2 regions of the Bradyrhizobium sp. CCBAU 25360 genome follow, and region 1 is predicted to be linked to the other one. Evidence: predicted binding sites of a transcription regulator. Region 1 holds the regulator's gene; the other holds the start of a gene.
The links. The regulator HrcA, encoded in region 1, represses chaperone genes, less so after heat shock. The targets are predictions, from matches to a motif close to GTTAGCACTCNCNNNNNGNGAGTGCTAAC.
Positions count from the first base shown of each region.

Region 2: the regulator HrcA is predicted to act here: its motif matches at 4,095-4,123, upstream of XH81_RS23675 (co-chaperone GroES).

Region 1 is NZ_LBJA01000040.1:289,176-300,741, forward strand. Features, by position in the region: gene dnaK (molecular chaperone DnaK) at 1-1,812, opposite strand, end outside; gene XH81_RS20840 (hypothetical protein) at 2,207-3,148, shown strand; gene pncA (bifunctional nicotinamidase/pyrazinamidase) at 3,434-4,159, shown strand; gene grpE (nucleotide exchange factor GrpE) at 4,275-4,892, opposite strand; gene hrcA (heat-inducible transcriptional repressor HrcA) at 4,989-6,077, opposite strand; gene rph (ribonuclease PH) at 6,259-6,972, shown strand; gene rdgB (RdgB/HAM1 family non-canonical purine NTP pyrophosphatase) at 6,984-7,619, shown strand; gene hemW (radical SAM family heme chaperone HemW) at 7,606-8,760, shown strand; gene XH81_RS20875 (penicillin-binding protein activator) at 8,880-10,112, opposite strand; gene rsmI (16S rRNA (cytidine(1402)-2'-O)-methyltransferase) at 10,452-11,402, shown strand; gene XH81_RS20885 (YraN family protein) at 11,389-11,566, shown strand, end outside.
Region 2 is NZ_LBJA01000041.1:436,273-447,838, forward strand. Features, by position in the region: gene XH81_RS23660 (META domain-containing protein) at 1-363, shown strand, start outside; gene XH81_RS23665 (hypothetical protein) at 518-1,726, opposite strand; gene groL (chaperonin GroEL) at 1,926-3,557, opposite strand; gene XH81_RS23675 (co-chaperone GroES) at 3,705-4,001, opposite strand; gene XH81_RS23680 (hypothetical protein) at 4,319-4,840, shown strand; gene XH81_RS23685 (protein phosphatase CheZ) at 5,048-5,833, opposite strand; gene XH81_RS23690 (L,D-transpeptidase) at 6,149-6,961, shown strand; gene XH81_RS23695 (DUF2076 domain-containing protein) at 7,696-8,514, opposite strand; gene XH81_RS23700 (ChbG/HpnK family deacetylase) at 8,640-9,485, opposite strand; gene XH81_RS23705 (glycosyltransferase family 2 protein) at 9,482-10,534, opposite strand; gene hisG (ATP phosphoribosyltransferase) at 10,633-11,566, opposite strand, start outside.

The DNA.
Region 1 (11,566 bases):
GGCCTCGGCCTGCTGCTTGTACATGGCCTCGCCGAGCTTCATCGAAGCCTGGGCCAGCGTCTGGGTCTTGGCCTTGATCGCCTCGGCATCGTCGCCCTTCAGCGCTTCCTTGAGGTCGCCGACGGCATCCTCGATGGCGCGGCGCTCGGTCTCGCCGACCTTCGAACCGTGCTCGGCCAAAGCCTTCTCGGTCGAATGCACCAGACCATCCGCCTCGTTCTTGGCGGTCACGGCCTCGCGGCGCTTCTTGTCCGCCTCGGCATTGGCCTCGGCGTCCTTGACCATCTTCTCGATGTCGGCTTCCGACAGGCCGCCGGAGGCCTGGATGCGGATCTGCTGCTCCTTGCCGGTGGCCTTGTCCTTGGCCGAGACGTTGACGATACCGTTGGCGTCGATGTCGAAGGTCACCTCGATCTGCGGCATGCCGCGCGGAGCCGGCGGAATGCCCATCAGGTCGAACTGGCCGAGCATCTTGTTGTCGGCCGCCATTTCACGCTCGCCCTGGAAGACGCGGATGGTGACCGCGTTCTGGCTGTCCTCGGCGGTCGAGAACACCTGGCTCTTCTTGGTCGGGATCGTGGTGTTGCGGTCGATGATGCGGGTGAACACGCCGCCCAGCGTCTCGATGCCCAGCGACAGCGGGGTGACGTCGAGCAGCAGCACGTCCTTGACGTCGCCCTGGAGCACGCCGGCCTGGATCGCAGCGCCGATCGCCACGACTTCGTCCGGGTTGACGCCCTTGTGCGGCTCCTTGCCGAACAGCTGCTTCACGACTTCCTGGACCTTCGGCATGCGCGACATGCCGCCGACCAGAACCACTTCGCCGATCTCACCGGCGGTGACGCCGGCGTCCTTCAGCGCCTTTCGGCAGGGCTCGACGGTCTTCTGGACGAGGTCGTCGACCAGCGCCTCGAACTTGGCGCGGGTGAGCTTCATCGTCAGATGCTTCGGGCCGGTCTGGTCCGCGGTGATGAAGGGCAGATTGATCTCGGTCTGCGTCGTCGAGGACAGCTCGATCTTGGCCTTTTCAGCGGCTTCCTTCAGGCGCTGCAACGCGAGCTTGTCGTTGCGCAGGTTGATGCCCTGCTCCTTCTGGAATTCGTCGGCGAGATAGCCGACCAGGCGCATGTCGAAGTCTTCGCCGCCGAGGAAGGTGTCGCCGTTGGTCGACTTCACCTCGAACACGCCGTCGCCGATCTCGAGGATCGAGATATCGAACGTGCCGCCGCCGAGATCGTACACCGCGATCGTGCCGGTCTTGGTCTTGTCGAGGCCATAGGCGAGCGCGGCCGCGGTCGGCTCGTTGATGATGCGCAGCACTTCGAGGCCCGCGATCTTGCCGGCGTCCTTGGTCGCCTGGCGCTGGGCGTCGTTGAAGTAGGCGGGAACGGTGATGACGGCCTGATCGACCTTCTGGCCGAGATGGGCTTCCGCGGTCTCCTTCATCTTCTGCAAGATGAACGCCGAGACCTGCGAGGGCGAGTAGGTCTGGCCGTCGGCCTCGACCCAGGCGTCGCCGTTGGAAGCCTTCACGATCTTGTAGGGGACGAGCTTCTTGTCCTTCTCGACCATCGGGTCGTCGTAGCGGCGGCCGATGAGGCGCTTCACTGCGAAGAAGGTGCGCTCGGGATTGGTGACGGCCTGGCGCTTGGCCGGCTGGCCGACGAGGCGCTCACCGTCGTCCGTCACGGCGACGATCGAAGGCGTCGTGCGCATGCCTTCGGAATTCTCGATGACTTTGGCGTTCTTGCCATCCATCACGGCGACGCACGAATTCGTGGTGCCGAGGTCGATCCCAATGACCTTTCCCATGGTCCTGATATCCTTGTTTTTGCGGCAGGTTGGCTGGGCCCAGAAGGCACCCGACCGAAACCCCCTAAGATCAAACATCCGCGATATTGCGATGATTGAGGCTCATATAGGAGGGGGGGAGGGGCCCGCAAGGACCGAAGCTACGTTTCTGCCGTGAAAACATTGGGTTTTGGACGATGATATCCGGGCTTCACCGCCCTTGCGGGTGAGGAATTATTAACAGGTTCAGGCTTCAGCAAGCCCCCCGCTACCGCAAGCCCGCCCACCCTGTTGCCGCAAGCCCAAACCCGGTAAAAGGCGGACCGGCCGGGCAGCCGCCACAGCTGCTTCGCGCGACAATGCGGCCCGGTGGCCGACCATCGAACGGCCTCAATGTGAACCAATCAGAGTGCCCATGAAGCTGATCCGCCCCCTCGCCGCGCTCGCCCTTCTGATCGCCTCCGCGTTTCCGGCCTTCGCCGCCGACGCCGTGTTTCCACCCGGCTTGCGCCTCGGCATGGTGCCGCTGGTCGGTCTCAGCACGGCAAAAACGTTTCCGGGATTCGAGAGCGAGGATGGCAGCGTCAAGGTGTTGATCACCGAGCTGCCGCCGGCAGCCTATGGCGAGGTCGTGAGCGCCTTCAATTCCAATCCGGCCGGCGCTGGCGGCGTCAAGCAGGACAAGATCGAGACGCCCGCGGGCCTCGCTTATTTCACCACCGAAAGCGGCAAGGCCGGCGACACCCCGGTGAAGCGCTATTCGATGATCGTGCCGGGCGCCGGCTTCTCCGGCTACGTCGCGGTGCAGGTCCCGGAGAATGCGACCAAGATCTACACGGATGAGGCGGTGCGGCAGATGTTTGCGACCGCCACTACCCGCAAGCAGGTCTCGGCCGAGGAGCAGATCGCGCTGATGCCGTTCAGGATCACCGATCTCGCCGAATTCAAGGACATCCGCACTCTGGCGCCGGGCTCGAGCATCATCCTGGCGGACGGCGACGAGAGCACCGGTTACGAGTCGAAGCCGTTCATGATCCTCGGCCTGATCGGCGCCACGCCGCAGCAGGCCGACGACCGCGCCCGCTTCGCCCAGGAGGCGGCGCTGCAGATTCCCGGCGTGCGCGAATCGCGCGTCACCATGTCCGAGCCGATCCGCATCAACGGCCAGCAAGGCTTCGAGACCCGGATCGACGGCATCAGCGGCAAGGACAAGGTCCCGGTGACCGTGGTGCAGTGGATCCGCTTCTCGAGCGGAGGCGCCTCGCTGCGCATCATCGCCAGCGCCCCGCGCGACCAGTGGCTGGCCGCCTTCACTCGCTTCCGCGCCGTGCGCGACGGCATCCAGCCGAAGGGGTAGGCCAGAGGCGCTCCAACACACTCGGTGTCGTCCCGGCGAAGGCCGGGACCCATACCGCGTGATCTCGCGATTGCGGTCGGTCGCAGTACCCCCGAAGAGTCTTCGCCAAACTTCTCCCTGGGGGTATGGGTCCCGGATCTGCGCTGCGCTTGTCCGGGACGACAGCGGTGTTGAGGCTGCACGCCCAACCCCTCATCAAACCCGGCGGCATTTTCGGGCTTCTGTTCGTACACGAACGGAACTAGGCTTCGTCTCCGTTGAGTTCATCCGAAGGGGAGGCGAACGATGCTGGATCGGCGACAAGTCTTGGCAATGCTTGGGACGACGGCGCTTGCAACGCTGGCTCCAACCGCACTCCTTGCAGCGGCATCGATCAAGCCGGACGATGCCTCCGCGCTGCTCGTGATCGACGTGCAGAACTGCTTCCTGCCCGGCGGCAGCCTCGCGGTGAAAGAGGGCGAGCAGGTGGTGCCCGTCATCAACAAGATCTCGAGAGCATTTGCGAATGTGGTGATGACGCAGGACTGGCACACGCCGGGCCACATCTCGTTTGCGTCGGTGCATTCCGGCAAGAAGCCGTTCGAGACCGTCGACCTTCCCTATGGCAAGCAGGTGCTGTGGCCCGACCATTGCGTGCAGGGCACCGATGGCGCTTCGCTGTCGAAGGACCTTGCGATCCCGCACGCCGAGCTCATCATCCGCAAGGGCTTTCACAAGGACGTCGACAGCTATTCGGCCTTCCTCGAAGCCGACGGCAAGACCTCGACAGGACTTGCCGGCTATCTGAGGGGACGCAAGATCAAGCGCGTCTTCGTCGCAGGGCTCGCGACGGATTTCTGCGTCGCCTGGACCGCGCTCGACGCGCGCAAGGCTGGCTTCGAGGTCTATGTGGTGGAAGACGCCTGCCGCGGCATCGACACGCAGGGCTCGCTGGCAAAAGCCTGGGCCGATATGGCCAAGGCCGGCGTGAAGCGGATTCAGTCTGCGGATATCGCGAGCGCGCAGGGCTAGATGACTGTCATTCCGGGGCGATGCGAAGCATCGAACTATGGTGCGCCATTGCGCACCTGAGAATCCCGAGATTCCGGGTTCGGCTCTTCGAGCCGCCCGGAATGACGCAAAAAAATCAGTTCGCCGCGCCGCTCGACTCGTTGTTGTTCGCCGCGGCCGCGGGCTTCGCGCCGCCCTTGGCGACACCGACCAAGGCCGGGCGCAGCACGCGCTCGCCGATGGTGTAGCCGGCCTGCATGATCTGCACCACGGTGCCCGACGGCACCGACGGATCAGGCACTTCGTACATCGCCTGGTGGAAGTTCGGGTCGAACCTCTGGCCCTGCGGATCGAGCTTCTTCACGCCGTGCTTTTCCAGCGCGTTGAGCAGCGAACGCTCGGTGAGCTCGACGCCTTCGATCAGCGATATCAGGCCGGGATCGGCCGTGGCGCGGGCCTCGGCCGGAACGGCATCGAGCGCGCGCTGAAGATTATCGGCGATGTCGAGCACGTCGCGGGCAAAGCCGGTGATGCCGTAGAGGCGGGCGTCGGCGACCTCCTTGGTGGTACGCTTGCGCAGATTCTCCATCTCGGCCAGCGTCCGCAGCATGCGGTCACGCGCCTCGGCGGCTTCCTTCTGCAACAGCTCGACTGAGCCGGGCTCGGGATCGTCGGGCATGATGTAGGGTTTTGACACCACGGGCTCGCCGGTCGCGGCAGTCGTGTCTTCGGGTTGCCGGTCTTGCTCGGTCATCGGCTCTAATCTCGAACTCGTTTCCAGGGATTGTTGGCCCGGATATCGTGCCTAAAGCGCCGAAAATCAAGCGCCCGTGATCGGCGGAAACGCCGATCAGCCTCCCAAAAGACGGCTGACGATGCGGGCCGCGTAGTCCACGGTCGGGATCACGCGGGCATAATTCAGCCGGGTTGGCCCGATCACGCCCAAAACACCGACAATATGGCCGGCGGCATCCCGATAGGGCGAGATGATCGTAGAGGAGCCGGACAAGGAAAACAGTTTGTTCTCCGAACCGATGAAGATACGCACGCCCTCAGCGGTCTCGGCACGCCCCAGCAGGTCGATCACGCCGCGCTTGGTCTCGAGATCGTCGAACAGCAGGCGTACCCGTTCCAGATCCTCCAGCGCATGCAGGTCTTCGAGCAGATTGGCGTGGCCGCGGACGATGAGCTGGCGATCCTCGTTCTCGCCGCCGGACCAGCTGGCGATGCCGGCGGAAATCACCTTCTGTGCGAGCTGATCGAGCTCGGCACGGGCTTCTCCAAGTGCCGTCTCGAGCTCGAGCCGCGCCTCGGCCAGGGTGCGCCCGCGGATGCGCGCATTGAGGAAATTGCCGGCCTCGGTGATCGCCGAGGAGGGAACTCCGGGGGGCAGCGACAGCACGCGGTTTTCGACCTGGCCGTCCTCGCCGACCAGGATCACCAGCGCCTTTTCCGGTTCCAGACGGACGAATTCGATGTGTTTCAGCCGCGCATTGGATTTCGGCGTCAGCACCACCGCGGCGGCGCGGGTCAGGCCCGACAGCCGCGTCAGTGCCTGGTCCAGCGCCGCCTCGACCGATTGCGCCTGGCCGACGGTGGCAAGCTGGCTCTGGATCGACTGCCGCTCGGCCTCGTTGAGGTCGCCGACCTGCATCAGGGCATCGACGAAGAACCGCAGGCCGAGTTCCGTCGGCAGCCGACCGGCGGAGGTGTGCGGGGCGTAGATCAGGCCGAGCTGTTCCAGATCGGCCATGACGTTGCGGACCGAGGCCGGCGACAGCGGCATGGCGATGAGGCGCGAGATATTGCGCGAGCCCACGGGCTCACCGGTCGCGAGGTAACTTTCGACAATTTGACGAAAGATGTCGCGAGAACGCTCGTTGAGCTGGGCGAGGCCTGCGCGCGGCGCGATCAGATGGATCGGATCGTGATGGGCCACAGACGGTAACTCCTCTCAGATGCTCATAATTTGTCCATCCAGGAGGGTTCTGACAAGCGTCGCGTTTGCAGGGTGGAGAACCGGGGGTGAAAAAGCCTTGTCCTTTCCCCTTGCCGCATACCCTCACCCCACCTACAAGCACCGCGAATAGCCCTAACCTGCGAGTTTTGGAGGATTTCCCATGCGGCCAAGCCGCCGTGCGCCCGACGAATTGCGCCCCGTGACGCTCGAGCGCGGCGTGGTCAAATATGCGGAAGGCTCCTGCCTGGTGAAATTCGGCGACACCCATGTGCTGGTCACCGCCACGCTGGAAGATCGCCTGCCGCCGTGGCTGAAGGGCCAGGGCCGCGGCTGGGTCACCGCCGAATATGGCATGCTGCCGCGCGCGACCTCCGAACGCACCCGCCGCGAGGCCTCCGCCGGCAAGCAAAGTGGCCGCACCGTCGAGATCCAGCGCCTGATCGGCCGCTCGCTTCGCACGATCGTCGATCTCGAAGCGCTCGGTGAGCGCCAGATCACGGTCGATTGCGATGTGCTCCAGGCCGACGGCGGCACGCGCACGGCCTCGATCACCGGCGCCTGGGTCGCGCTCGCCGATTGCATCAACTGGATGAAGGCGCGCAACATGATCAAGGCCAATGTGATGCGCGACAACGTCGCTGCGATCTCCTGCGGCATCTACAACGGCACGCCCGTGCTCGATCTCGACTATGCCGAGGATTCGGAAGCCCAGACCGACGCCAATTTCGTCATGACCGGCGACGGCCGCATCATCGAGGTGCAGGGCACCGCGGAACGCGAGCCGTTCACGCAGGACGAGTTCCTGAAGCTGATCGCCCTGGCGCAAAAGGGCATCGCGCGTCTCGTGGACTTGCAGAAACTGGCTGTCGCGTAGTCAATAAGCCCATGCACCGCCGAATCACCGGAAAGCTGGTCATCGCCACCCATAATCCCGGCAAGCTCGCCGAGATGAAGGAGCTGCTCGCGCCGTACGGCATCGAGGCGGTGTCGGCCGGAGAGCTCGGCCTCGGCGAGCCCGACGAGACCGGCAACGATTTCCGCAGCAATGCCGCGATCAAGGCGATCGCGGCAGCGCGGGCGACCAAGCTTCCCGCCTTTGCCGACGATTCCGGCATCGTGGTCGACGCACTCGACGGCGCGCCGGGCATTTTCTCCGCGCGCTGGGCTGGACCTTCCAAGGATTTCGCCGCGGCGATGGCGCAGATCGAGCGCCTGTTGCAGGAGCGCGGCGCCACCACGCCGGACAAGCGCAAAGCGCATTTCGTCTCCGCGCTCTGCGTCGCCTGGCCCGACGATCATCTCGAAGAGGTCGAGGCGCGCGTCGACGGCACTCTGGTCTGGCCGCCGCGCGGCACCGCCGGCTTCGGCTACGACCCGATGTTCCTGCCGGACGGCCACAGCCGCACCTTCGGCGAGATGGACAGCATCGAGAAGCACGGCCTGCCGCCGCTCGGCCTTGGCCTGTCGCATCGCGCCCGCGCCTTCGTGAAACTGGCGGAGATCTGCCTTGAGCCGCGCTAAGGAAGCCTTCGGCGTCTACGTGCACTGGCCGTTCTGCCTGTCGAAATGCCCCTATTGCGACTTCAACAGCCATGTCCGTCACGCCGCGATCGACGAGGCGCGCTTCGCCTCCGCCTTCGCGCGCGAGATCGCAGCCACCGCCGAGCGCTCGCCCGGCCGTGAGGTCACCTCGATCTTTCTCGGCGGCGGCACACCGTCGTTGATGCAGCCCGCAACGGTCGGCGCGGTGCTCGATGCGATCGGCAAGCACTGGACCGTCGCCGGCGATGTCGAGGTGACGCTGGAGGCGAATCCGACCAGCGTCGAAGCCACGCGCTTTGCCGGCTATCGCACCGCCGGCGTCAACCGCGTCTCGCTCGGCGTGCAGGCGCTCGACGATGCCTCGCTGAAAGCGCTGGGCCGCCTGCACAGCGCGCGCGAGGCGCTCGATGCCGTCGCCATAGCGCGCCGCTCCTTCGATCGCTATTCGTTCGATCTGATCTACGCCCGTCCCGACCAGACGCCGGCGATGTGGGCCGATGAGCTGCGTCTCGCCATCGACGAAGCGGCCGAGCATCTGTCGCTCTATCAATTGACGATCGAGGAAGGCACGCCGTTCTTCGGCCTGCACCAGGCCGGCAAATTGAAGACGCCGGACGAAGCGGTGGCGCGCGCGCTTTACGACGTCACGCAGGAGACCTGCGACAAGCTCGGGCTGCCCGCCTACGAGATCTCCAATCACGCACGGCGCGGCGCCGAGTGCCGGCACAATCTGGTCTATTGGCGCGGCGAGGAATATGCCGGCATCGGCCCCGGCGCGCATGGCCGGCTCGACATCGACGGCGTCAGGCACGCCACCGCCACCGAGAAGCGTCCCGAGGCCTGGCTGATGCGGGTCGAGACCAATGGCCATGGTGTCGTCACCGACGATCTGCTCAACAGCGAAGAGCGCGCCGACGAATTTTTGCTGATGGGACTGCGCCTCGCCGAAGGCATCGACCCCGAGCGCTACAAAGCCCTCTCCGGCCGCCCGCTCGATCCCAAGCGCATCGCGCTGCTGCGCGAGGAAGGCGCGATCACGGTGGATGCGACGGGCCGCTTGCGCGTGACGAGCAGCGGTTTTCCGGTGCTGGATGCAGTGGTCGCGGATCTCGCGGCATAACGCGCTGCCGTAGGGTGGGCAAAGCGAAGCGTGCCCACGAATTCCATGCGATTAGCTGAGAGATGGTGGGCACGGCGCGAAGCGCGCCTTTGCCCACCCTACGGCACTGTCGTCCCGAACTACGCCCCAAAACTCTTCGGCGAGCCCGCGACGGCAACGCCGCCACCCTGGGTCACCTTCATCACCGCAAGCCCGCGCTCGTTGGTGCCGTCCGCACGGAAACGAAACAGGCCGTCGATGCCGGCAAAGCCGGACGGATTGGTCAGTACGTCGGACGAGAAGCGCGTGGTGCCTTGCGTGCGCGCCAGCGCGGCGACGAGGGCGACCGCGTCATAGGCCAGCGTTGCCGTGCGAATCGGTTCGGCGCCGTATTTGGTGCGGTAGCGGCCGGAGAAGGCGCGGAAGCCGGCCGGGTCGGGCGCGGCATAGAGGCCGCCTTGCAAGCTCGCATTCGCATAAACCCGCGGATTGTCCCACAGGCCGGTGCCGAGCAACTGGATGTTGCGTAAGTTCGCGCCCGCCGCGGTCATCGCATCTGCGACCGTCACCACGGCATCGCCGTCATCGGCAATGAACAACGCATCCGCGCTGCCGAGTTGCTGCGCCACGGTGCGCGCCGGCGTGGCGCGATCGGCGCCGTATTTTTCGAACGCGACGATGCGCCCGCCGCGGCGCGGCACGGCCGCTTTCACCGCGGCCTCGACGACATTGCCATAGGCATTGTCGGGCACCAGCACGGCGACGGAGCGCTTTCCGATGCTGGCGGAATATTCGACGATGCGGTTGACGTCGGACTCCGGCAGGAAGGAGAGCAAATAGACGCCGCGGCCGGCGATGCTGGAATCGGTCGAGAACGCCATCACGGAAATGCCGCGCGTGCGCGCGACTTGCGCCACCGCCGGCACCGATTGCGCGAACAGCGGTCCCAAAATGATCTCGGCGCCTTCGTCGACGGCCTGCTGCGCGGCGCCCTGCGCGCCTTGCGGGCTGCCATTGTCATCCTTGATCAGCAGCTGGATGTTCGGGTTCTGGAACTCGGCCAGCGCCATCTCGGCGGCGTTGCGCATGGATTGCGCGGCCAAGCCGGCATTACCGGCGGCCGAGAGCGGCAGAATCACGGCGACCTTCACGCCGCCGGTGCCAGCGGTCGTCGCCTGTTGCGGGGGACCTGCGGGCTGAGCCGGCGGCGTCGAGTTCGAGAAGGGGTTGGAAAACTGGCTCAGGCTCTGCTGCACGCCGGCGCAGGCCGACAGCAGTGGCGTCCCGAGCAACAGGCCGAGCGCGCTCCGGCGGGTCGCCCCTGACATCAGGGACCCCGGAACGGGAGATTTTGGATAACGCGGGCCCACCATTTCAGCTTCTCTTCTGACCCGTCGGCGCCGGCGGGTCACGACATTCTTTCCACGACACAAGCCACGGATTCAGGCATATTGTCGGCAAATAGTTAACCGAAACAAAAGGATAATAGCCGCTTAACGCGGCCGCCTTGCTGTCCCGGCAGCTATTTGCCCTCGCTCATTCAGCATCAAGGCGGCGTTTCGGTCGCGAATATGGCGCGAGAGCCCTCACGCCCTCTCGGCGTGATCCTGGATCGATCACATTCCCGTCCGTTCCTCGCCCCTCACCTCGGCGCGATCTTTTTCGGCGAACCGGTTCCCAGCCCTGCGGATCGTGCCTAAGTTGACTTCATTATGCGCGCAAAGCCGGTCCCGATAAATACGCCTGAAGCTCAAGACGCCGCCTCGCGCGGTTTCTGCATCGATGCCCATCGGCTTGCGGCGCCGAAGGCGGCACCGGGCCTCCATCTGGTCGCAACCCCCATCGGCAATCTCGGCGACATCACGCTGCGGGCGCTCCAGACCCTCGCCGGCGTCGATGTCATCGCCTGCGAGGACACCCGCATCACCCGGCGCCTGACCGAGCGCTACGCCATCGCCGCGCAGCTCAAGCAATATCACGAGCACAATGCGGAAGCCGCGCGCCCGAAAATCCTGGAGGCGCTGGGGCAGGGCGGCTCGATTGCGCTGGTCTCCGACGCCGGCACGCCGCTGATCTCCGATCCCGGCTTCAAGCTGGTGCGCGAGGTCTGCGCCGCCGGCCATGCGGTGTATGCCCTGCCCGGCCCGTCCTCGGTGCTGGCGGCGCTGTCGGTGGCGGCACTGCCAACCGACCGCTTCTTCTTCGAAGGCTTTTTGCCGGCGAAATCCGCCGCGCGAAAGGCGCGCTTGACCGAGCTCGCACGCATCGATGCGACGCTGGTGATGTTCGAATCCGGCAACCGCGTGCAGGACACGCTGGCCGAGCTCGCCGAGATCATGGGCACGCGCGAGGCCGCGATCTGCCGCGAGCTGACCAAGCTGCACGAGGAGATCTCGCGCGCTCCGTTGAGCCAGCTGGCGCGCGAGGCCGATACGCTGGAGACGCGCGGCGAGTTCGTGCTGGTGATCGCGCCGCCGGCGGCCGACGCCGAGATGCTGACGTCGGATGCGCTGGACGGTCTGTTGCGCGAACAGCTTGCCGCGCACAGCGTCAAGGATGCCGTGGCGCATGCGGTCGCGCTCTCCGGCCGCCCGCGCCGCGAGGTCTATGCCCGCGCGCTCGAGCTTGCAAAAGACTTAAGGGGCGGCGATGGCGAAGACTGAGGTCCCGGTGGAACCGAAGGTCGCCTCGCCCGAACGCGTCGCCGCGTTTCACACCGGCATCTCCGCGGAGAGCCGCGCAGCGGCCTATCTGATGGCCAAGGGCTACCGCATCCTCGCAAAGCGCTACCGCACCCCGCATGGCGAGATCGACATCGTGGCACGCC
Region 2 (11,566 bases), on a different contig from region 1:
GCAATGCTAGCGATGTCCATTGTCGCGCGTGCCGAGGACGGTTTCCCGTTCGGCACCGAGATGACGCTGGAAGCGCTGCCGCAAGCAGGCTCGAAGCGAATTCCGAACATCGAAATCGGCGACCATGGCGAGGTCGTGCTCGAGCTCTGGTGCAAGGGCGGCAAGGGCCAGTTCTCGGTCGCCGGCAACACCGTGATCTTCGTCCCCGGTCAGATCCAGGATCGCTCCTGCCCGCCGGCAAGGGCGCAGGCCGACGACGATCTGGTCGCGGCACTGAGCAGCGTCGAGACCTGGAAGCGTCAGGGCGACGTGCTGACGCTGATCGGCCCCAAGCCACTGCGCTTCAGGACGACGGGGAATTAGCTCCGCTCTCGTGTCCCGGACAAGGCGCGTCGCGCAAGCGATGCGCCGCAGAGCCGGGACCCAGATTTTCTATCGGCAAATTCGTGTGTGGCCTCTGGGCCCCGGCTCTGCTGCGCATCACTGACGTGCTGCGCAGCGTCCGGGGCACGAAAGCCTACTTCCACACCGACTTGTCGGCATCCCAGCGCTGGCCCTTGAGCTCCTTGGCAAGCGCCTCGATCGAACCGTTGTCGTCGGGCTGCTCGCCTTCCTCGTCGACCGACGTGTCGTCGGAGAGATTGAGCTTGGCGCCGCTGCTCTCGTCGGCGGTCGTCGTCGCGGGGCTGCCGATCCACAGCATGAGCTTGTCGGTCGCGCCCGGTTTGTCGGGCGAGACGAGCCCTGCGACCTCGATCGTGTCGGTGAGATCGAGCGCGGGGAAATCCGGGTTCGGCCGCTTGAAGACCAGCTTGAGCTTGCCCGTGGCGGGGTTGAAGCTTTGCGAGACCGGCTTTGCCGCGAGCGTCCGGCTCAAAACGTTCGAGACGGCGGCCGCGAGCTTGTCCTTGCTGATCTTGTCGCCCTCGCGCCAGTCGGCTGCGGCGAAGCGGATGGTGCGGTCCATCTCGGTCATGCCCGCGGTCCAGCCCGCGGAGGTGACGCCCGGCGTCGCCTTGAATTTCGCCAGCAGCGCGCCGGCGCGCTCGGGATCGACCGACATGTTGATGGTCTGCTCGCCTGCGCGCAGCGCATCGCAGCCGACCGTGAGGCTCGCCAGCGTCACCTCGACCGCCTGGCCCTTCAGGCTCTTCAGGAAGTCGGTTGCAGCGTCGAGCTTGACCTTGACCGCGATCGCCTCCGGCGAGACGTCGGTGAAATCCTTCGGCTGCGGCGTGATGCCGTCGTCGGAGGTCTGGTTGTCCTGAAATTCCTTCTCGCTGAGATCGGAATTGTCGGGCGAGGTCACCTCGGTCACGACCTGGCCAATGCTGATCTGGCCGCGGAATTCGAAGGTGTCGCCGCTCTGCTTGCGCAGCAGCTTGACGCTGACGGGCGACTTCTCGCTGATGCTCTGCGTGGTGCCGGTCAGGGTCTGGCCCGCGACCTGGAGATTGACGACGAAGCGGTCCTTGCGGTCGGAATTCTTTGCGACGGGATAGCAGACGTCGAGCACGGCCGCCGTCACCGTCTTGCCCTGGCGCGTCTCCTTCAGGATCACGTCGGCATTGCCGTCCATCAGCCCGTCGATCGAGGTGAAATAGCGTGTCTCCGGCCCACCGGGCGTCGTGGCCTTCGGCGACAGCTTCATCTGGGCGGATGCGGAATGCGGAGAAGCTGCAAGCAGAGCCAAAAGGGCTGTCGAACAAACCAGAAGCGCACGCATCGATGAAATCCTCGCGCAACGGGCATGATCCGGAAAGTGTGAAGCGGTTTTCCGAGAGGATCATGCCCAAACAATTCGAATCGGCGCGTCACCGTAGTGGGTTTTGGCCGTCGGTTGAATCGGAAAGCGGAGGGGCAGGGTCGGCAAAAAAGAAGGCCGCCCGGAGGCGGCCTTCGCAACATTGTAACGGAACGGAGGCTTAGAAGCCGCCCATGCCGCCGCCGCCGGGCATCGCGGGCGAGGCTTCCTTCTTCGGCGTTTCGGCGACCATGGCCTCGGTGGTGACCAGCAGGCCGGCCACGGAGGAGGCGTCCTGGAGCGCGGTGCGCACCACCTTGGCGGGATCGATGATGCCCTTCTCGATCATGTCGACATAGTCCTCGGTCTGGGCGTCGAAGCCGAAGGTCTCGGACTTGTTCTCCAGGATCTTGCCGACCACGATCGAGCCTTCCACGCCGGCGTTTTCCGAGATCTGGCGGATCGGAGCCTCGAGCGCCTTCAGCACGATGTTGATGCCGGCCTGGACGTCGGCATTGGCGTTGGTGAGACGGCCGACCGCCTTCTTGGCGCGCAGCAGCGTGACGCCGCCGCCGGGGACGATGCCTTCCTGCACCGCGGCGCGGGTGGCGTTGAGAGCGTCCTCGACGCGGTCCTTCTTCTCCTTGACCTCGATCTCGGTGGCGCCGCCGACGCGGATCACCGCGACGCCGCCGGCCAGCTTGGCGAGACGCTCCTGGAGCTTCTCACGGTCGTAGTCCGAGGTGGTCTCCTCGATCTGCGCCTTGATCTGGCCGACACGGGCCTCGATGTCCGGCTTCTTGCCGGCACCCTTGACGATCGTGGTGTTCTCCTTGTCGATCACGACCTTGCCGGCGCGGCCGAGCATCTTCACAGTGACGTTCTCGAGCTTCATGCCGAGGTCTTCGGAAATGAGCTGGCCACCGGTGAGGATGGCGAGGTCCTCGAGCATGGCCTTGCGGCGATCGCCGAAGCCCGGCGCCTTGACGGCGGCGACCTTGAGGCCGCCGCGGAGGCGGTTGACGACCAGGGTGGCCAGCGCCTCGCCCTCGACGTCTTCGGCGATGATGACGAGCGGCTTGCCCGACTGCACCACGGCTTCCAGCACCGGAAGCATGGCCTGGAGGCCCGAAAGCTTCTTCTCGTGCAGGAGGATGTAGGCATCCTCGAGCTCGGCGGTCATCTTCTCGGGGTTGGTGACGAAGTAGGGGCTGAGATAGCCGCGGTCGAACTTCATGCCCTCGACGATGTCGACTTCGGTGTCGAGCGACTTGTTCTCTTCGACGGTGATGACGCCTTCGTTGCCGACCTTCTGCATCGCCTGGGCGATCATCTTGCCGATGGCGGCATCGCCGTTGGCCGAGATGGTGCCGACCTGGGCGACCTCGGAGGAGGCGGCGACGGGCTTGGCCCGCTTCTCGATGTCCTTGATGACGGAAGCGACCGCGATGTCGATGCCGCGCTTGAGGTCCATGGGGTTCATGCCGGCGGCAACCGCCTTGGCGCCTTCGCGCACGATGGCCTGGGCCAGCACGGTGGCGGTGGTGGTGCCGTCGCCGGCGAGGTCGTTGGTCTTGGAGGCGACCTCACGCACCATCTGGGCGCCCATGTTCTCGAACTTGTCCTCGAGCTCGATCTCCTTGGCGACGGTGACGCCGTCCTTGGTGATGCGGGGTGCGCCGAAGCTCTTCTCGATGACGACGTTGCGGCCCTTCGGGCCGAGCGTCACCTTGACGGCGTTGGCGAGAACGTCGACGCCGCGCAACATGCGATCGCGCGCGTCTCCGGAAAACTTGACGTCTTTGGCAGCCATTTTAGCAATCCCTCGTGTTTGGTGATGTGTCTGCCGCACGCCCGTCGCATCAATTCCGGGATTCGTGGACCGAACCCGGCGGAATGATGGATGCCCGGACCGCCTGGATCCGGGCATGACATTCAGCGGCTGTTCAGGCGGATGGCCTTAGGCCAGTACGCCCATGATGTCCGACTCCTTCATGATCAGGAGCTCTTCGTTGTCGATCTTGACCTCGGTGCCCGACCATTTGCCGAACAGCACGCGGTCGCCGACCTTGAGGTCGATCGGGGTCAGCTTGCCGGTCTCGTCACGGCCGCCGGGGCCGACGGCGACGACCTCTCCCTGGGAGGGCTTTTCCTTGGCGCTGTCCGGAATGATGATGCCGCCCTTGGTCTTTTCCTCGGCGTCGATACGTTTGACCACGACACGGTCATGCAGCGGACGAAATTTGGATTTAGCCATGACGTTTCCCTTTGGAGGCTCGCTTCGGAAGTAGTGGAAGTGGGTGGGGCGGCGCTTCCGTCCATCCCCCTATCCCGAGGATCGAACGGCGTGCTTAGCAATCGGGCTTTCCGAGTGCTAATAGTGGGCCCGGAAATATGGCTTGGCCGCGATCCTGTCAAGCAAAGGTGGTTAAGCGATTGGTGAGGCGGATATAGGATGGTGGCACTGGAAACTTGTTCGGGGCGCCGACGTATTAAAGGACGTCATTGCTCCGGCAGCGGTTTTGCGCTTGGCTGCAGGAGGGGTGCGGCCATGGTCTTGTTCGGGGGAATGCCATGATCAGTTCAGCTCACGCGCGCACGGTTGCCAATCTGGCCGCCGCCTCTTGTCTGGCGCTGCTGCTGGGCGCCTGCGGCGGCGGCATGAGCCTGCCGTCCTTCTCGTCGTCCTCGCCGCCGCCCGAAGCCGAGCCGGGCGTCGCGCCCGAAATGCCTGCGACCATTCGCGGCGACGAGATCGTCGGTCGCTGGGGCCTCGCCTCGTTCCAGAACCCCGCCGACCGCGCCCGCACCGAGGCCGCCGCCCGGGCCCAGTGCAAAAATCCCTACGTGATCACCGCCGGCTCCTCCGGCGGCGTGATCATGCATCTGGCCGACCAGGCAACGCCCCAGGAGCTGCGGCTGAAGGGCTCGCCGAGCGGCAAGAACTACATCGGACCGGCGGGTCCGACCCCCGGCGAGCAGGACCGCGAAATCATCTCCTTCGACGGCCGCGTCCTGATCACCCGCTTCATCGACAAGGACGCCGCCACCCGCTACGGCAACATGGTCTACGTCCGCTGCGCGCCGCGGGCGTGATGTTCGTCTTCCGTCATTCCGGGGCGCGCGAAGCGCGAACTATGGTGCGCACTCGCGCACCTGAGAATCTCGATGTGGTGAGCTTCCTGCCTTAAATCTCCGGATTCCGGGTCCGGCTCTGTCGAGCCGCCCCGGAATGACGGGCTGGGCCAAAAACAAAAACGCCGGCTCTCGCCGGCGTTTTGTTTTTCGCTATGTCGCGTCCGCTCAGTCGAACAGCGCGTCGATGTCGTCCTGCGAGGCGTGGCCGACGTCGCCGGCGAGCTTGGGGCCGTTGAGAAGCTTGTCGTCCTCGCTGCGATTGTCGACCTGCGGCACGACGTGGGACTTGATCGCGTCGACGCCGCCCCAGATCTCCATCATCGCATTGATGTGCTGCTCGATGAACTTCATCGTGCCCATCACCTTGCTGATGCGCTGGCCGGTCAGGTCCTGGAAGTTGCAGGCCTCGAAGATCGAGATGACGCGTTCCTGGATGTCGTCGGCGAGCCGCTTCTGCTGGTCGATCGAGTCCACCTTGGACATTGCGCTGGCGGCCTGGTCGATCGACTCCGCGGCCTCGAGGATCTGCTGGGTCGCCTGCTCGGTGCCGCCGACCACCGCGCCGAGCTCGCCATTGACCTTGGCCATTTCGCCGCCGTCAAAGCTCTTGCCGTGCAGTGTCGCGATTTCGCGCTTGGTGCGGTCGATGGCGTCATGGATGAGGTCGAGCTCGACCTTCAGCTTTTCGCACTGCTCGATCTGGGCCCGGTAGGTCTCGAGCATGGTACGAGCCTCGGAGAGCTCGTGGGCGGTGGAGGCGTCGATCGCCGCCATGGCTGCGCTGCCGGACAAGGGCAAGGGCGCGGTGCCTTTCGCCATCTGTGCACGGATCGCACGTAGCTCGGCCATGATCTCGCTGTGCATCGGGATTGCCTCTTCAGTTACGTCCAAAATCGGCATCTCGCCACCAGCGATATCCTCGACGCGAAAACGTTTGCGGTGAACAGCCATCTGGATACTCCCCCCACCTCACTCACGCGTCTTTGTAGGCAGAAGCGATTTAACACGAAGTTCACGGCAGGAACTGTTGTGCGGCTGCGCGCGACGGCGCGCAAAGAAGCGATTAACCATGGGCGCGCGGCGTTCATCGAAAATAAACGCTGATCGCCAAATTGCCCCGCTGCTGACGACGTGGTGAATCCAAACGCCGCTTCTGTTTACCAAACAAAACGGCTTTTGCTTTTTATTGACCACGTCGGGGGCGCGGACCAGCCATCAGCTCTCCACGGCGCATGTGATCTAGACGAAACAGTACAGAGTACGTCGATGTTCAAGAAAATGTCTGTCGCGCTGCTTGGCAGCGCTTGCACCTTCATTGCCGGCGCAAACAGTGCCAGCGCCTTCGACAATTCGGTGCCGAACGATCCGCCCGCGGTGCTCTACCAGCCGCAGGTGCCGCCGGCGCCGGTGCGCGTCGCCTCCAATGCGAACATGGGCGGCGGCTTCATCGAGTTCCTGTTCGGCGACGGTCCCGGCCGCGGTCCGGCCTACGCGCCGCAGCAGCCGGTCTATCAACAGCAGCCCGGCTATTACGACCAGCGCCGCCTGCCGCCGATGGGCGAGCCGCAGATGCAGGGTGGATATCAGCAAGGCGCGGTTCAGCAGGAGACGGCCGACCCGCGGCAGCGTCAGTTCGATCCAAGGTTCGAGAAGCAATCTGTTGACTATAGCGGCAAGGAAAGTCCCGGCACCATCGTGGTCGATACCCCGAACAAATTCCTCTATCTCGTCGAGGGCAATGGCAGGGCGATGCGCTACGGCATTGGGGTCGGGCGTCCCGGCTTCACCTGGTCCGGCGTGAAGGCGATCACAGCCAAGCGCGAATGGCCGGACTGGACGCCGCCGGCCGAAATGATCGCGCGCCGTCCCGATTTGCCCCGGCACATGGAAGGCGGTCCGGAGAACCCGCTCGGCGCCCGCGCGATGTATCTGGGCTCGACGCTGTACCGCATCCACGGCTCCAACGAGCCCTGGACCATCGGCACCAACGTCTCCTCCGGCTGCATCCGCATGCGCAACGAAGACGTCATCGACCTCTACGGCCGCGTCAATGTCGGCACCAAGGTCGTGGTGATGTAGCCCAGCGCTCGCTGCGAGCCGTCAACTCCGCGTGTCGCGCCGGCTCGCGACGCGCGGCATCGAAGGCGTTGCGCGCCGCCGGCGTACGTCCTCCGGCCAAGGTCCAAAGCGCGATGCGATCAGGATGAATCGTCATCGCGCTTAAAGCATGATCTTTTCGGAAAACCGCTGCGCACTTTTCCGGATCATGCTTTAGGCTGGCCGACGATGCCGCCTCGAACCGAGACGAGGGGCAACAGAGCAGCGACGACGAGTTGATGAATGGGAAAGCGATGCGCGAACGGAGCGTTTCAACCGCCGCGCCGACAGCTCTGCCTTCTTGAGGCGCTCGTGCAGTCCCTCCAACTCCGACAACTCGGTGATGAGATGAGTTGTCACGTTGGTCAGGGTTGCGATGCGCTGCTGAAGTGGACTCATTTTTAAAACCCCGACTATAACCAAGAGAGGCAACCACATTGGTGTGTGGCATGAGCAACGTGTTCTTCCAGTTGAACACCCATGTCCGAATTTGGAAATCCGGGAGTCTACGGTCGCACGCGTCAGACGGCGATTTGATTTGTCATGGTGAATTCAGGCGCGTCGGGTAACCTTCAGCTCAGTCCAATGGAGCTGCGCATTAGTCATATTATATCGAGCGTCCTCTCTCCTTGCCGTGGCACAAAAGACGCTCGAGCCCATGCTCTAAAGAAAACGGCCGCCGAGAGGCGGCCGTCCGCATCTTTCGGACGAATTGCTCACGCGTAATCGCTGCCGCCATCGTCGTCGCCGCCGAAATCGCTGTCGTCGGCTACGTCCATATTGCCGTCGTCGTTGTTGTCGCCGTAGTTCTGGTCGTTGTCGTTACGATCGTTGTTCGCCTGGTCGGAGAAGCTCTGGCGGGACTCCCGGTTCGAGCCGATGTCGTTGAGGCCGGCATCGCGCGCGAGCGAGCCGCCGGACTGGTCGCTGCCGCCCCAAGGACTTCCACCAGCGCTGCGGTCGCCGAGGGCGTTGGTGTCGCCAAAGGCCTGCTGATGCGATCCGCCCATCATGCCGCGGATGCTCGAGAGCAGCAGAGAGCCGCCGACGACGCCGGCCGCAGCTGCCGCCGCGGTGCCGAGGAACGAGCCGCCGCCACCGCCCATCGGCGGTGCGCCATAACCCTGGCCCGGGCCCTGACCTTGGCCGTAAGGCGGCTGACCGTAGCCCGGCTGCGTCTGCTGCATCGCTCCGCCGCTGTTCCAGACCGGCCGCGTGTCACGCGGCGGCACGTTCGGAACCGAGCCGCGCGAGGGGCCTCCGCCGAACAAGGTATCGCGCATGGTGTCGAGGAAGCCGCCGGACTGCGCCTGCTCGGGCGCATGGGCCGCTTCCAGCTCCTGGATGCGGTTATGGGCACGCTTCAGCGCTTCGTCCTGCAGCAGCGTGGTCTGCACCAGCGCATAGATCGCGCCGGGTGCCTTGCGCAGTCCGTCCGAGATCGCGGCGATCGCGTCGGGATCGCGCGGTGCGTTTTCCAGTTTCGAAAGCCGGTCGAAAAGGTCGTCGACGAGCTGGCGTTCCTGCGGCGTCATGATCAGTCTCCCTCGCGCAAAACAAGCGCGAAGCAGATGTAGGGTTCCATTGTGGCCCCAACAGTGCCGGCCGGATTAAATTTCGGTATGCGACAAGCTGCCCCGCGGCTTGCTGTCCGCCGGTGTCATCCCAGCGTGGCGCCGCTGTCCGCCAGCAGACGCGCGAAGGCGTCGCCCGCCAGATAGGCGTGCTCGCGTTCGCGGACATCCGTCATCGGATCGAGGCCGGCGAGGACATCGTCGACGAAGCCGGGGTGGCACATCACGAGGCCGCCATCTGGCAAGCCTTCCAGGAATTGCCGCATCAGCTCGCCAAAATCGGCCGCCCGCGTGAAGTCATAGGCGCCGGCAAAGCCCGGGTTGAAGCTGAGCCCCGCGCTGCCGGCACGGCGGCGGAATTGCGCGCTGAGGACGTCGAGCACGATGGCCTTGGGTGAGGCCAGCCGCTGCTTGAGCGGCAGGTCGCGGCCGCCCTGGCGCACCCAGGCGTTCGGCGCGCCTTCGCGGACCGCATCGACAAAGCCGTCGCGCACCTGCGGATAGAGCTGCACATGCTGATGGCCGTCGACGAAGTCAGGCGCGCGCCCGAACGCTTCGGCGAAGGCGGCGAGCTGCGCCTTCACCTCGTTGCGGAAGAATTCGCGGTCGAGCCGCCGCAAAATGCCCGCGCGCAGCAGCTTCGGAAACGGCATGAACATGTCGCCGTCGAGCGGGCGGAAATGCATGGTGAGGGGACGGAACGGCGCCGACAGCGTCACGTGCAATCCGATCGCGCAGCGCGGGCTCGTCTTCGCCGAGGCCTGAAGCGCCTCGACCTCGCTGCGCGCGATTGCGGGCCCCACCATCATCACCGAGGTGGCGTTGAGGCGGCCGCGTTCGATCAGGTCGCGGATGGCGCGGTTGACGCCCGGGCTGATGCCGTAATCGTCGGCACAGAGCCAGATCCGCCGCAGACCCGCGGCCGCGCTCATTCGGCCGCCGTCCTCTTCGCGGCGTCGCTCGAAGCGTCCTGCGCCGCTTCGAAGTGCTTTTCACTATGCTCGGCGACGAAGTAGATCGGGCGCGCCTTCAGCTCGGAGAGGATCTTGCCGATATATTCGCCGACGATGCCGATCATGATGAGCTGCACGCCGCCGATCGTCATCAGGCCGATCACGAGCGAGGGATAGCCGGGCACCTGCTTGCCGGTCGTGAACACCTCCCAGAGGATCGAAAGGCCGAACAAGAAGGCGCCCCCGGCGAGAATGACGCCGAGCAGGCTGGCGAAGCGCAGGGGGGCCACCGAAAACGAGGTCAGGCCCTCGATCGACAGGCCGAGCAGGCTCGCGGCGTTGAAGGTGGTGACGCCATGGGCGCGCGCGGACGGCTCGTAGTCGACGCGGATCTGGCGGAAGCCGATCCAGCTGGCGAGGCCCTTGAAGAACCGGTTGCGCTCGGGCAGCTGCCTGAGCGCCGTGACCGCGCGCGGCGACAGCAGGCGGAAGTCGCCGGCGTCCTCGGGAATCTTCTGCCGTGCCCCCCAATTGATCAGCGCGTAGAAACCGTGCACGGCGACCCGGCGCAGGAAGGTCTCGTTGTCGCGATGCGCCTTGGCGGTGTAGACGACGTCATAGCCGTCATCGATCCAGTGCCGCACCAGCTGTTCGATCAGGGCCGGCGGATGCTGGCCGTCGCCGTCCATGAACATGACGGCGCCGAGCCGGGCATGGTCGAGGCCGGCCATCAGCGCCGCTTCCTTGCCGAAATTGCGCGACAGCGACACCACCTGGACGTCGATCGCGTCGGCCGGCAGCGCGCGGGCGATCGCCAGCGTCGCATCCTTGCTGCCGTCATCGACATAGACGACCTCGCAAGCCAGCCGATAGCGCTCCCGCAAGGTTTTTGCCAGATCGCAGATGCGCTGGTGCAGGGCGGCGAGGCCCGCCGCCTCGTTGTAGACGGGGACGACGATCGACAGTCCCTTCGCCGCGGCGGTGCCTGCGGTCGTCGTCATGCCGGAAACGTCGGAGCCCAGCGTCATCGATCAAGTTCCAGAAGCGTTCAAAGTCATCTTAACAGCATATGGTAGCTGCCGTTTGCTGTCGCAAAGCTGAACGGAAAAGCCGAACGGCCTGAGGCTCACTGCCGCAGGAACGCCTCCAGCTTGGCGAACAGCGGGTTCTCCCGGTCGAACACGTAGTCGAGCGAAACCACCGAGACGGTCTCGGCGCCATGCTCGCGCAGGAAGCTTGCCAGCGCATAGAGCTGTCCCGGCGGGCAGTGCAACGTCAACATGCCCGACGAGGTCGGCCCGCCGAACGGGGCTTCGACGCCGAACCGGCCATGGGCTTCGCCGAGCAGCGCCGCGTCGCATTGCCGGAAGCGGGTGCGGACCTCGCGATACTTGTTGGCTCGCGCCCTTGCTGCGATGTGATCGAGGATGACGCGCGCGGTCTCCCGCGCCTGCGGCGTCCAGTCGGCCTCTTTCGAGGCGACCAGATTGGCCTGGCTGCGCAGGATCACGCCGTCGTCGAGCACCCGCAAGCCGTTGGCGGCGAGCGTCGCGCCCGTCGTGGTGATGTCGACGATCAGCTCGGCGCTGCCGGCCGCCGGCGCGCCTTCGGTCGCGCCGCTACTTTCAACGATGCGGTAATCGGTGATGCCGTGGCTCTGGAAGAAGGTGCGGGTGAGGTTGATGAACTTGGTCGCGACCCGCATCCGCATGTGATGCTGCTCGCGGAAGCCGGTGGTGACGTCGTCGAGGTCGGCCATGGTGCGAACGTCGATCCAGGCCTGCGGCACCGCGACGACGACGTCGGCGTAGCCGAAGCCGAGCCCGTCGATCAGCGACACGCGCTTGTCGGCGTCCGCGATGTTCTCGCGCACCAGGTCTTCCCCGGTGACGCCGAGATGCGCGAGGCCGCGCGACAGTTGCGAGGCGATCTCGCTCGCCGAGAGATAGGCGACCTCGACATTGTCGAGGCCTGCAAGCGTGCCGCGATAGTCGCGGGCGCCGCCGGCCTTCGACAGCTTGAGCCCGGCACGGGCGAAGAAGGCCTCGGTGTTTTCCTGC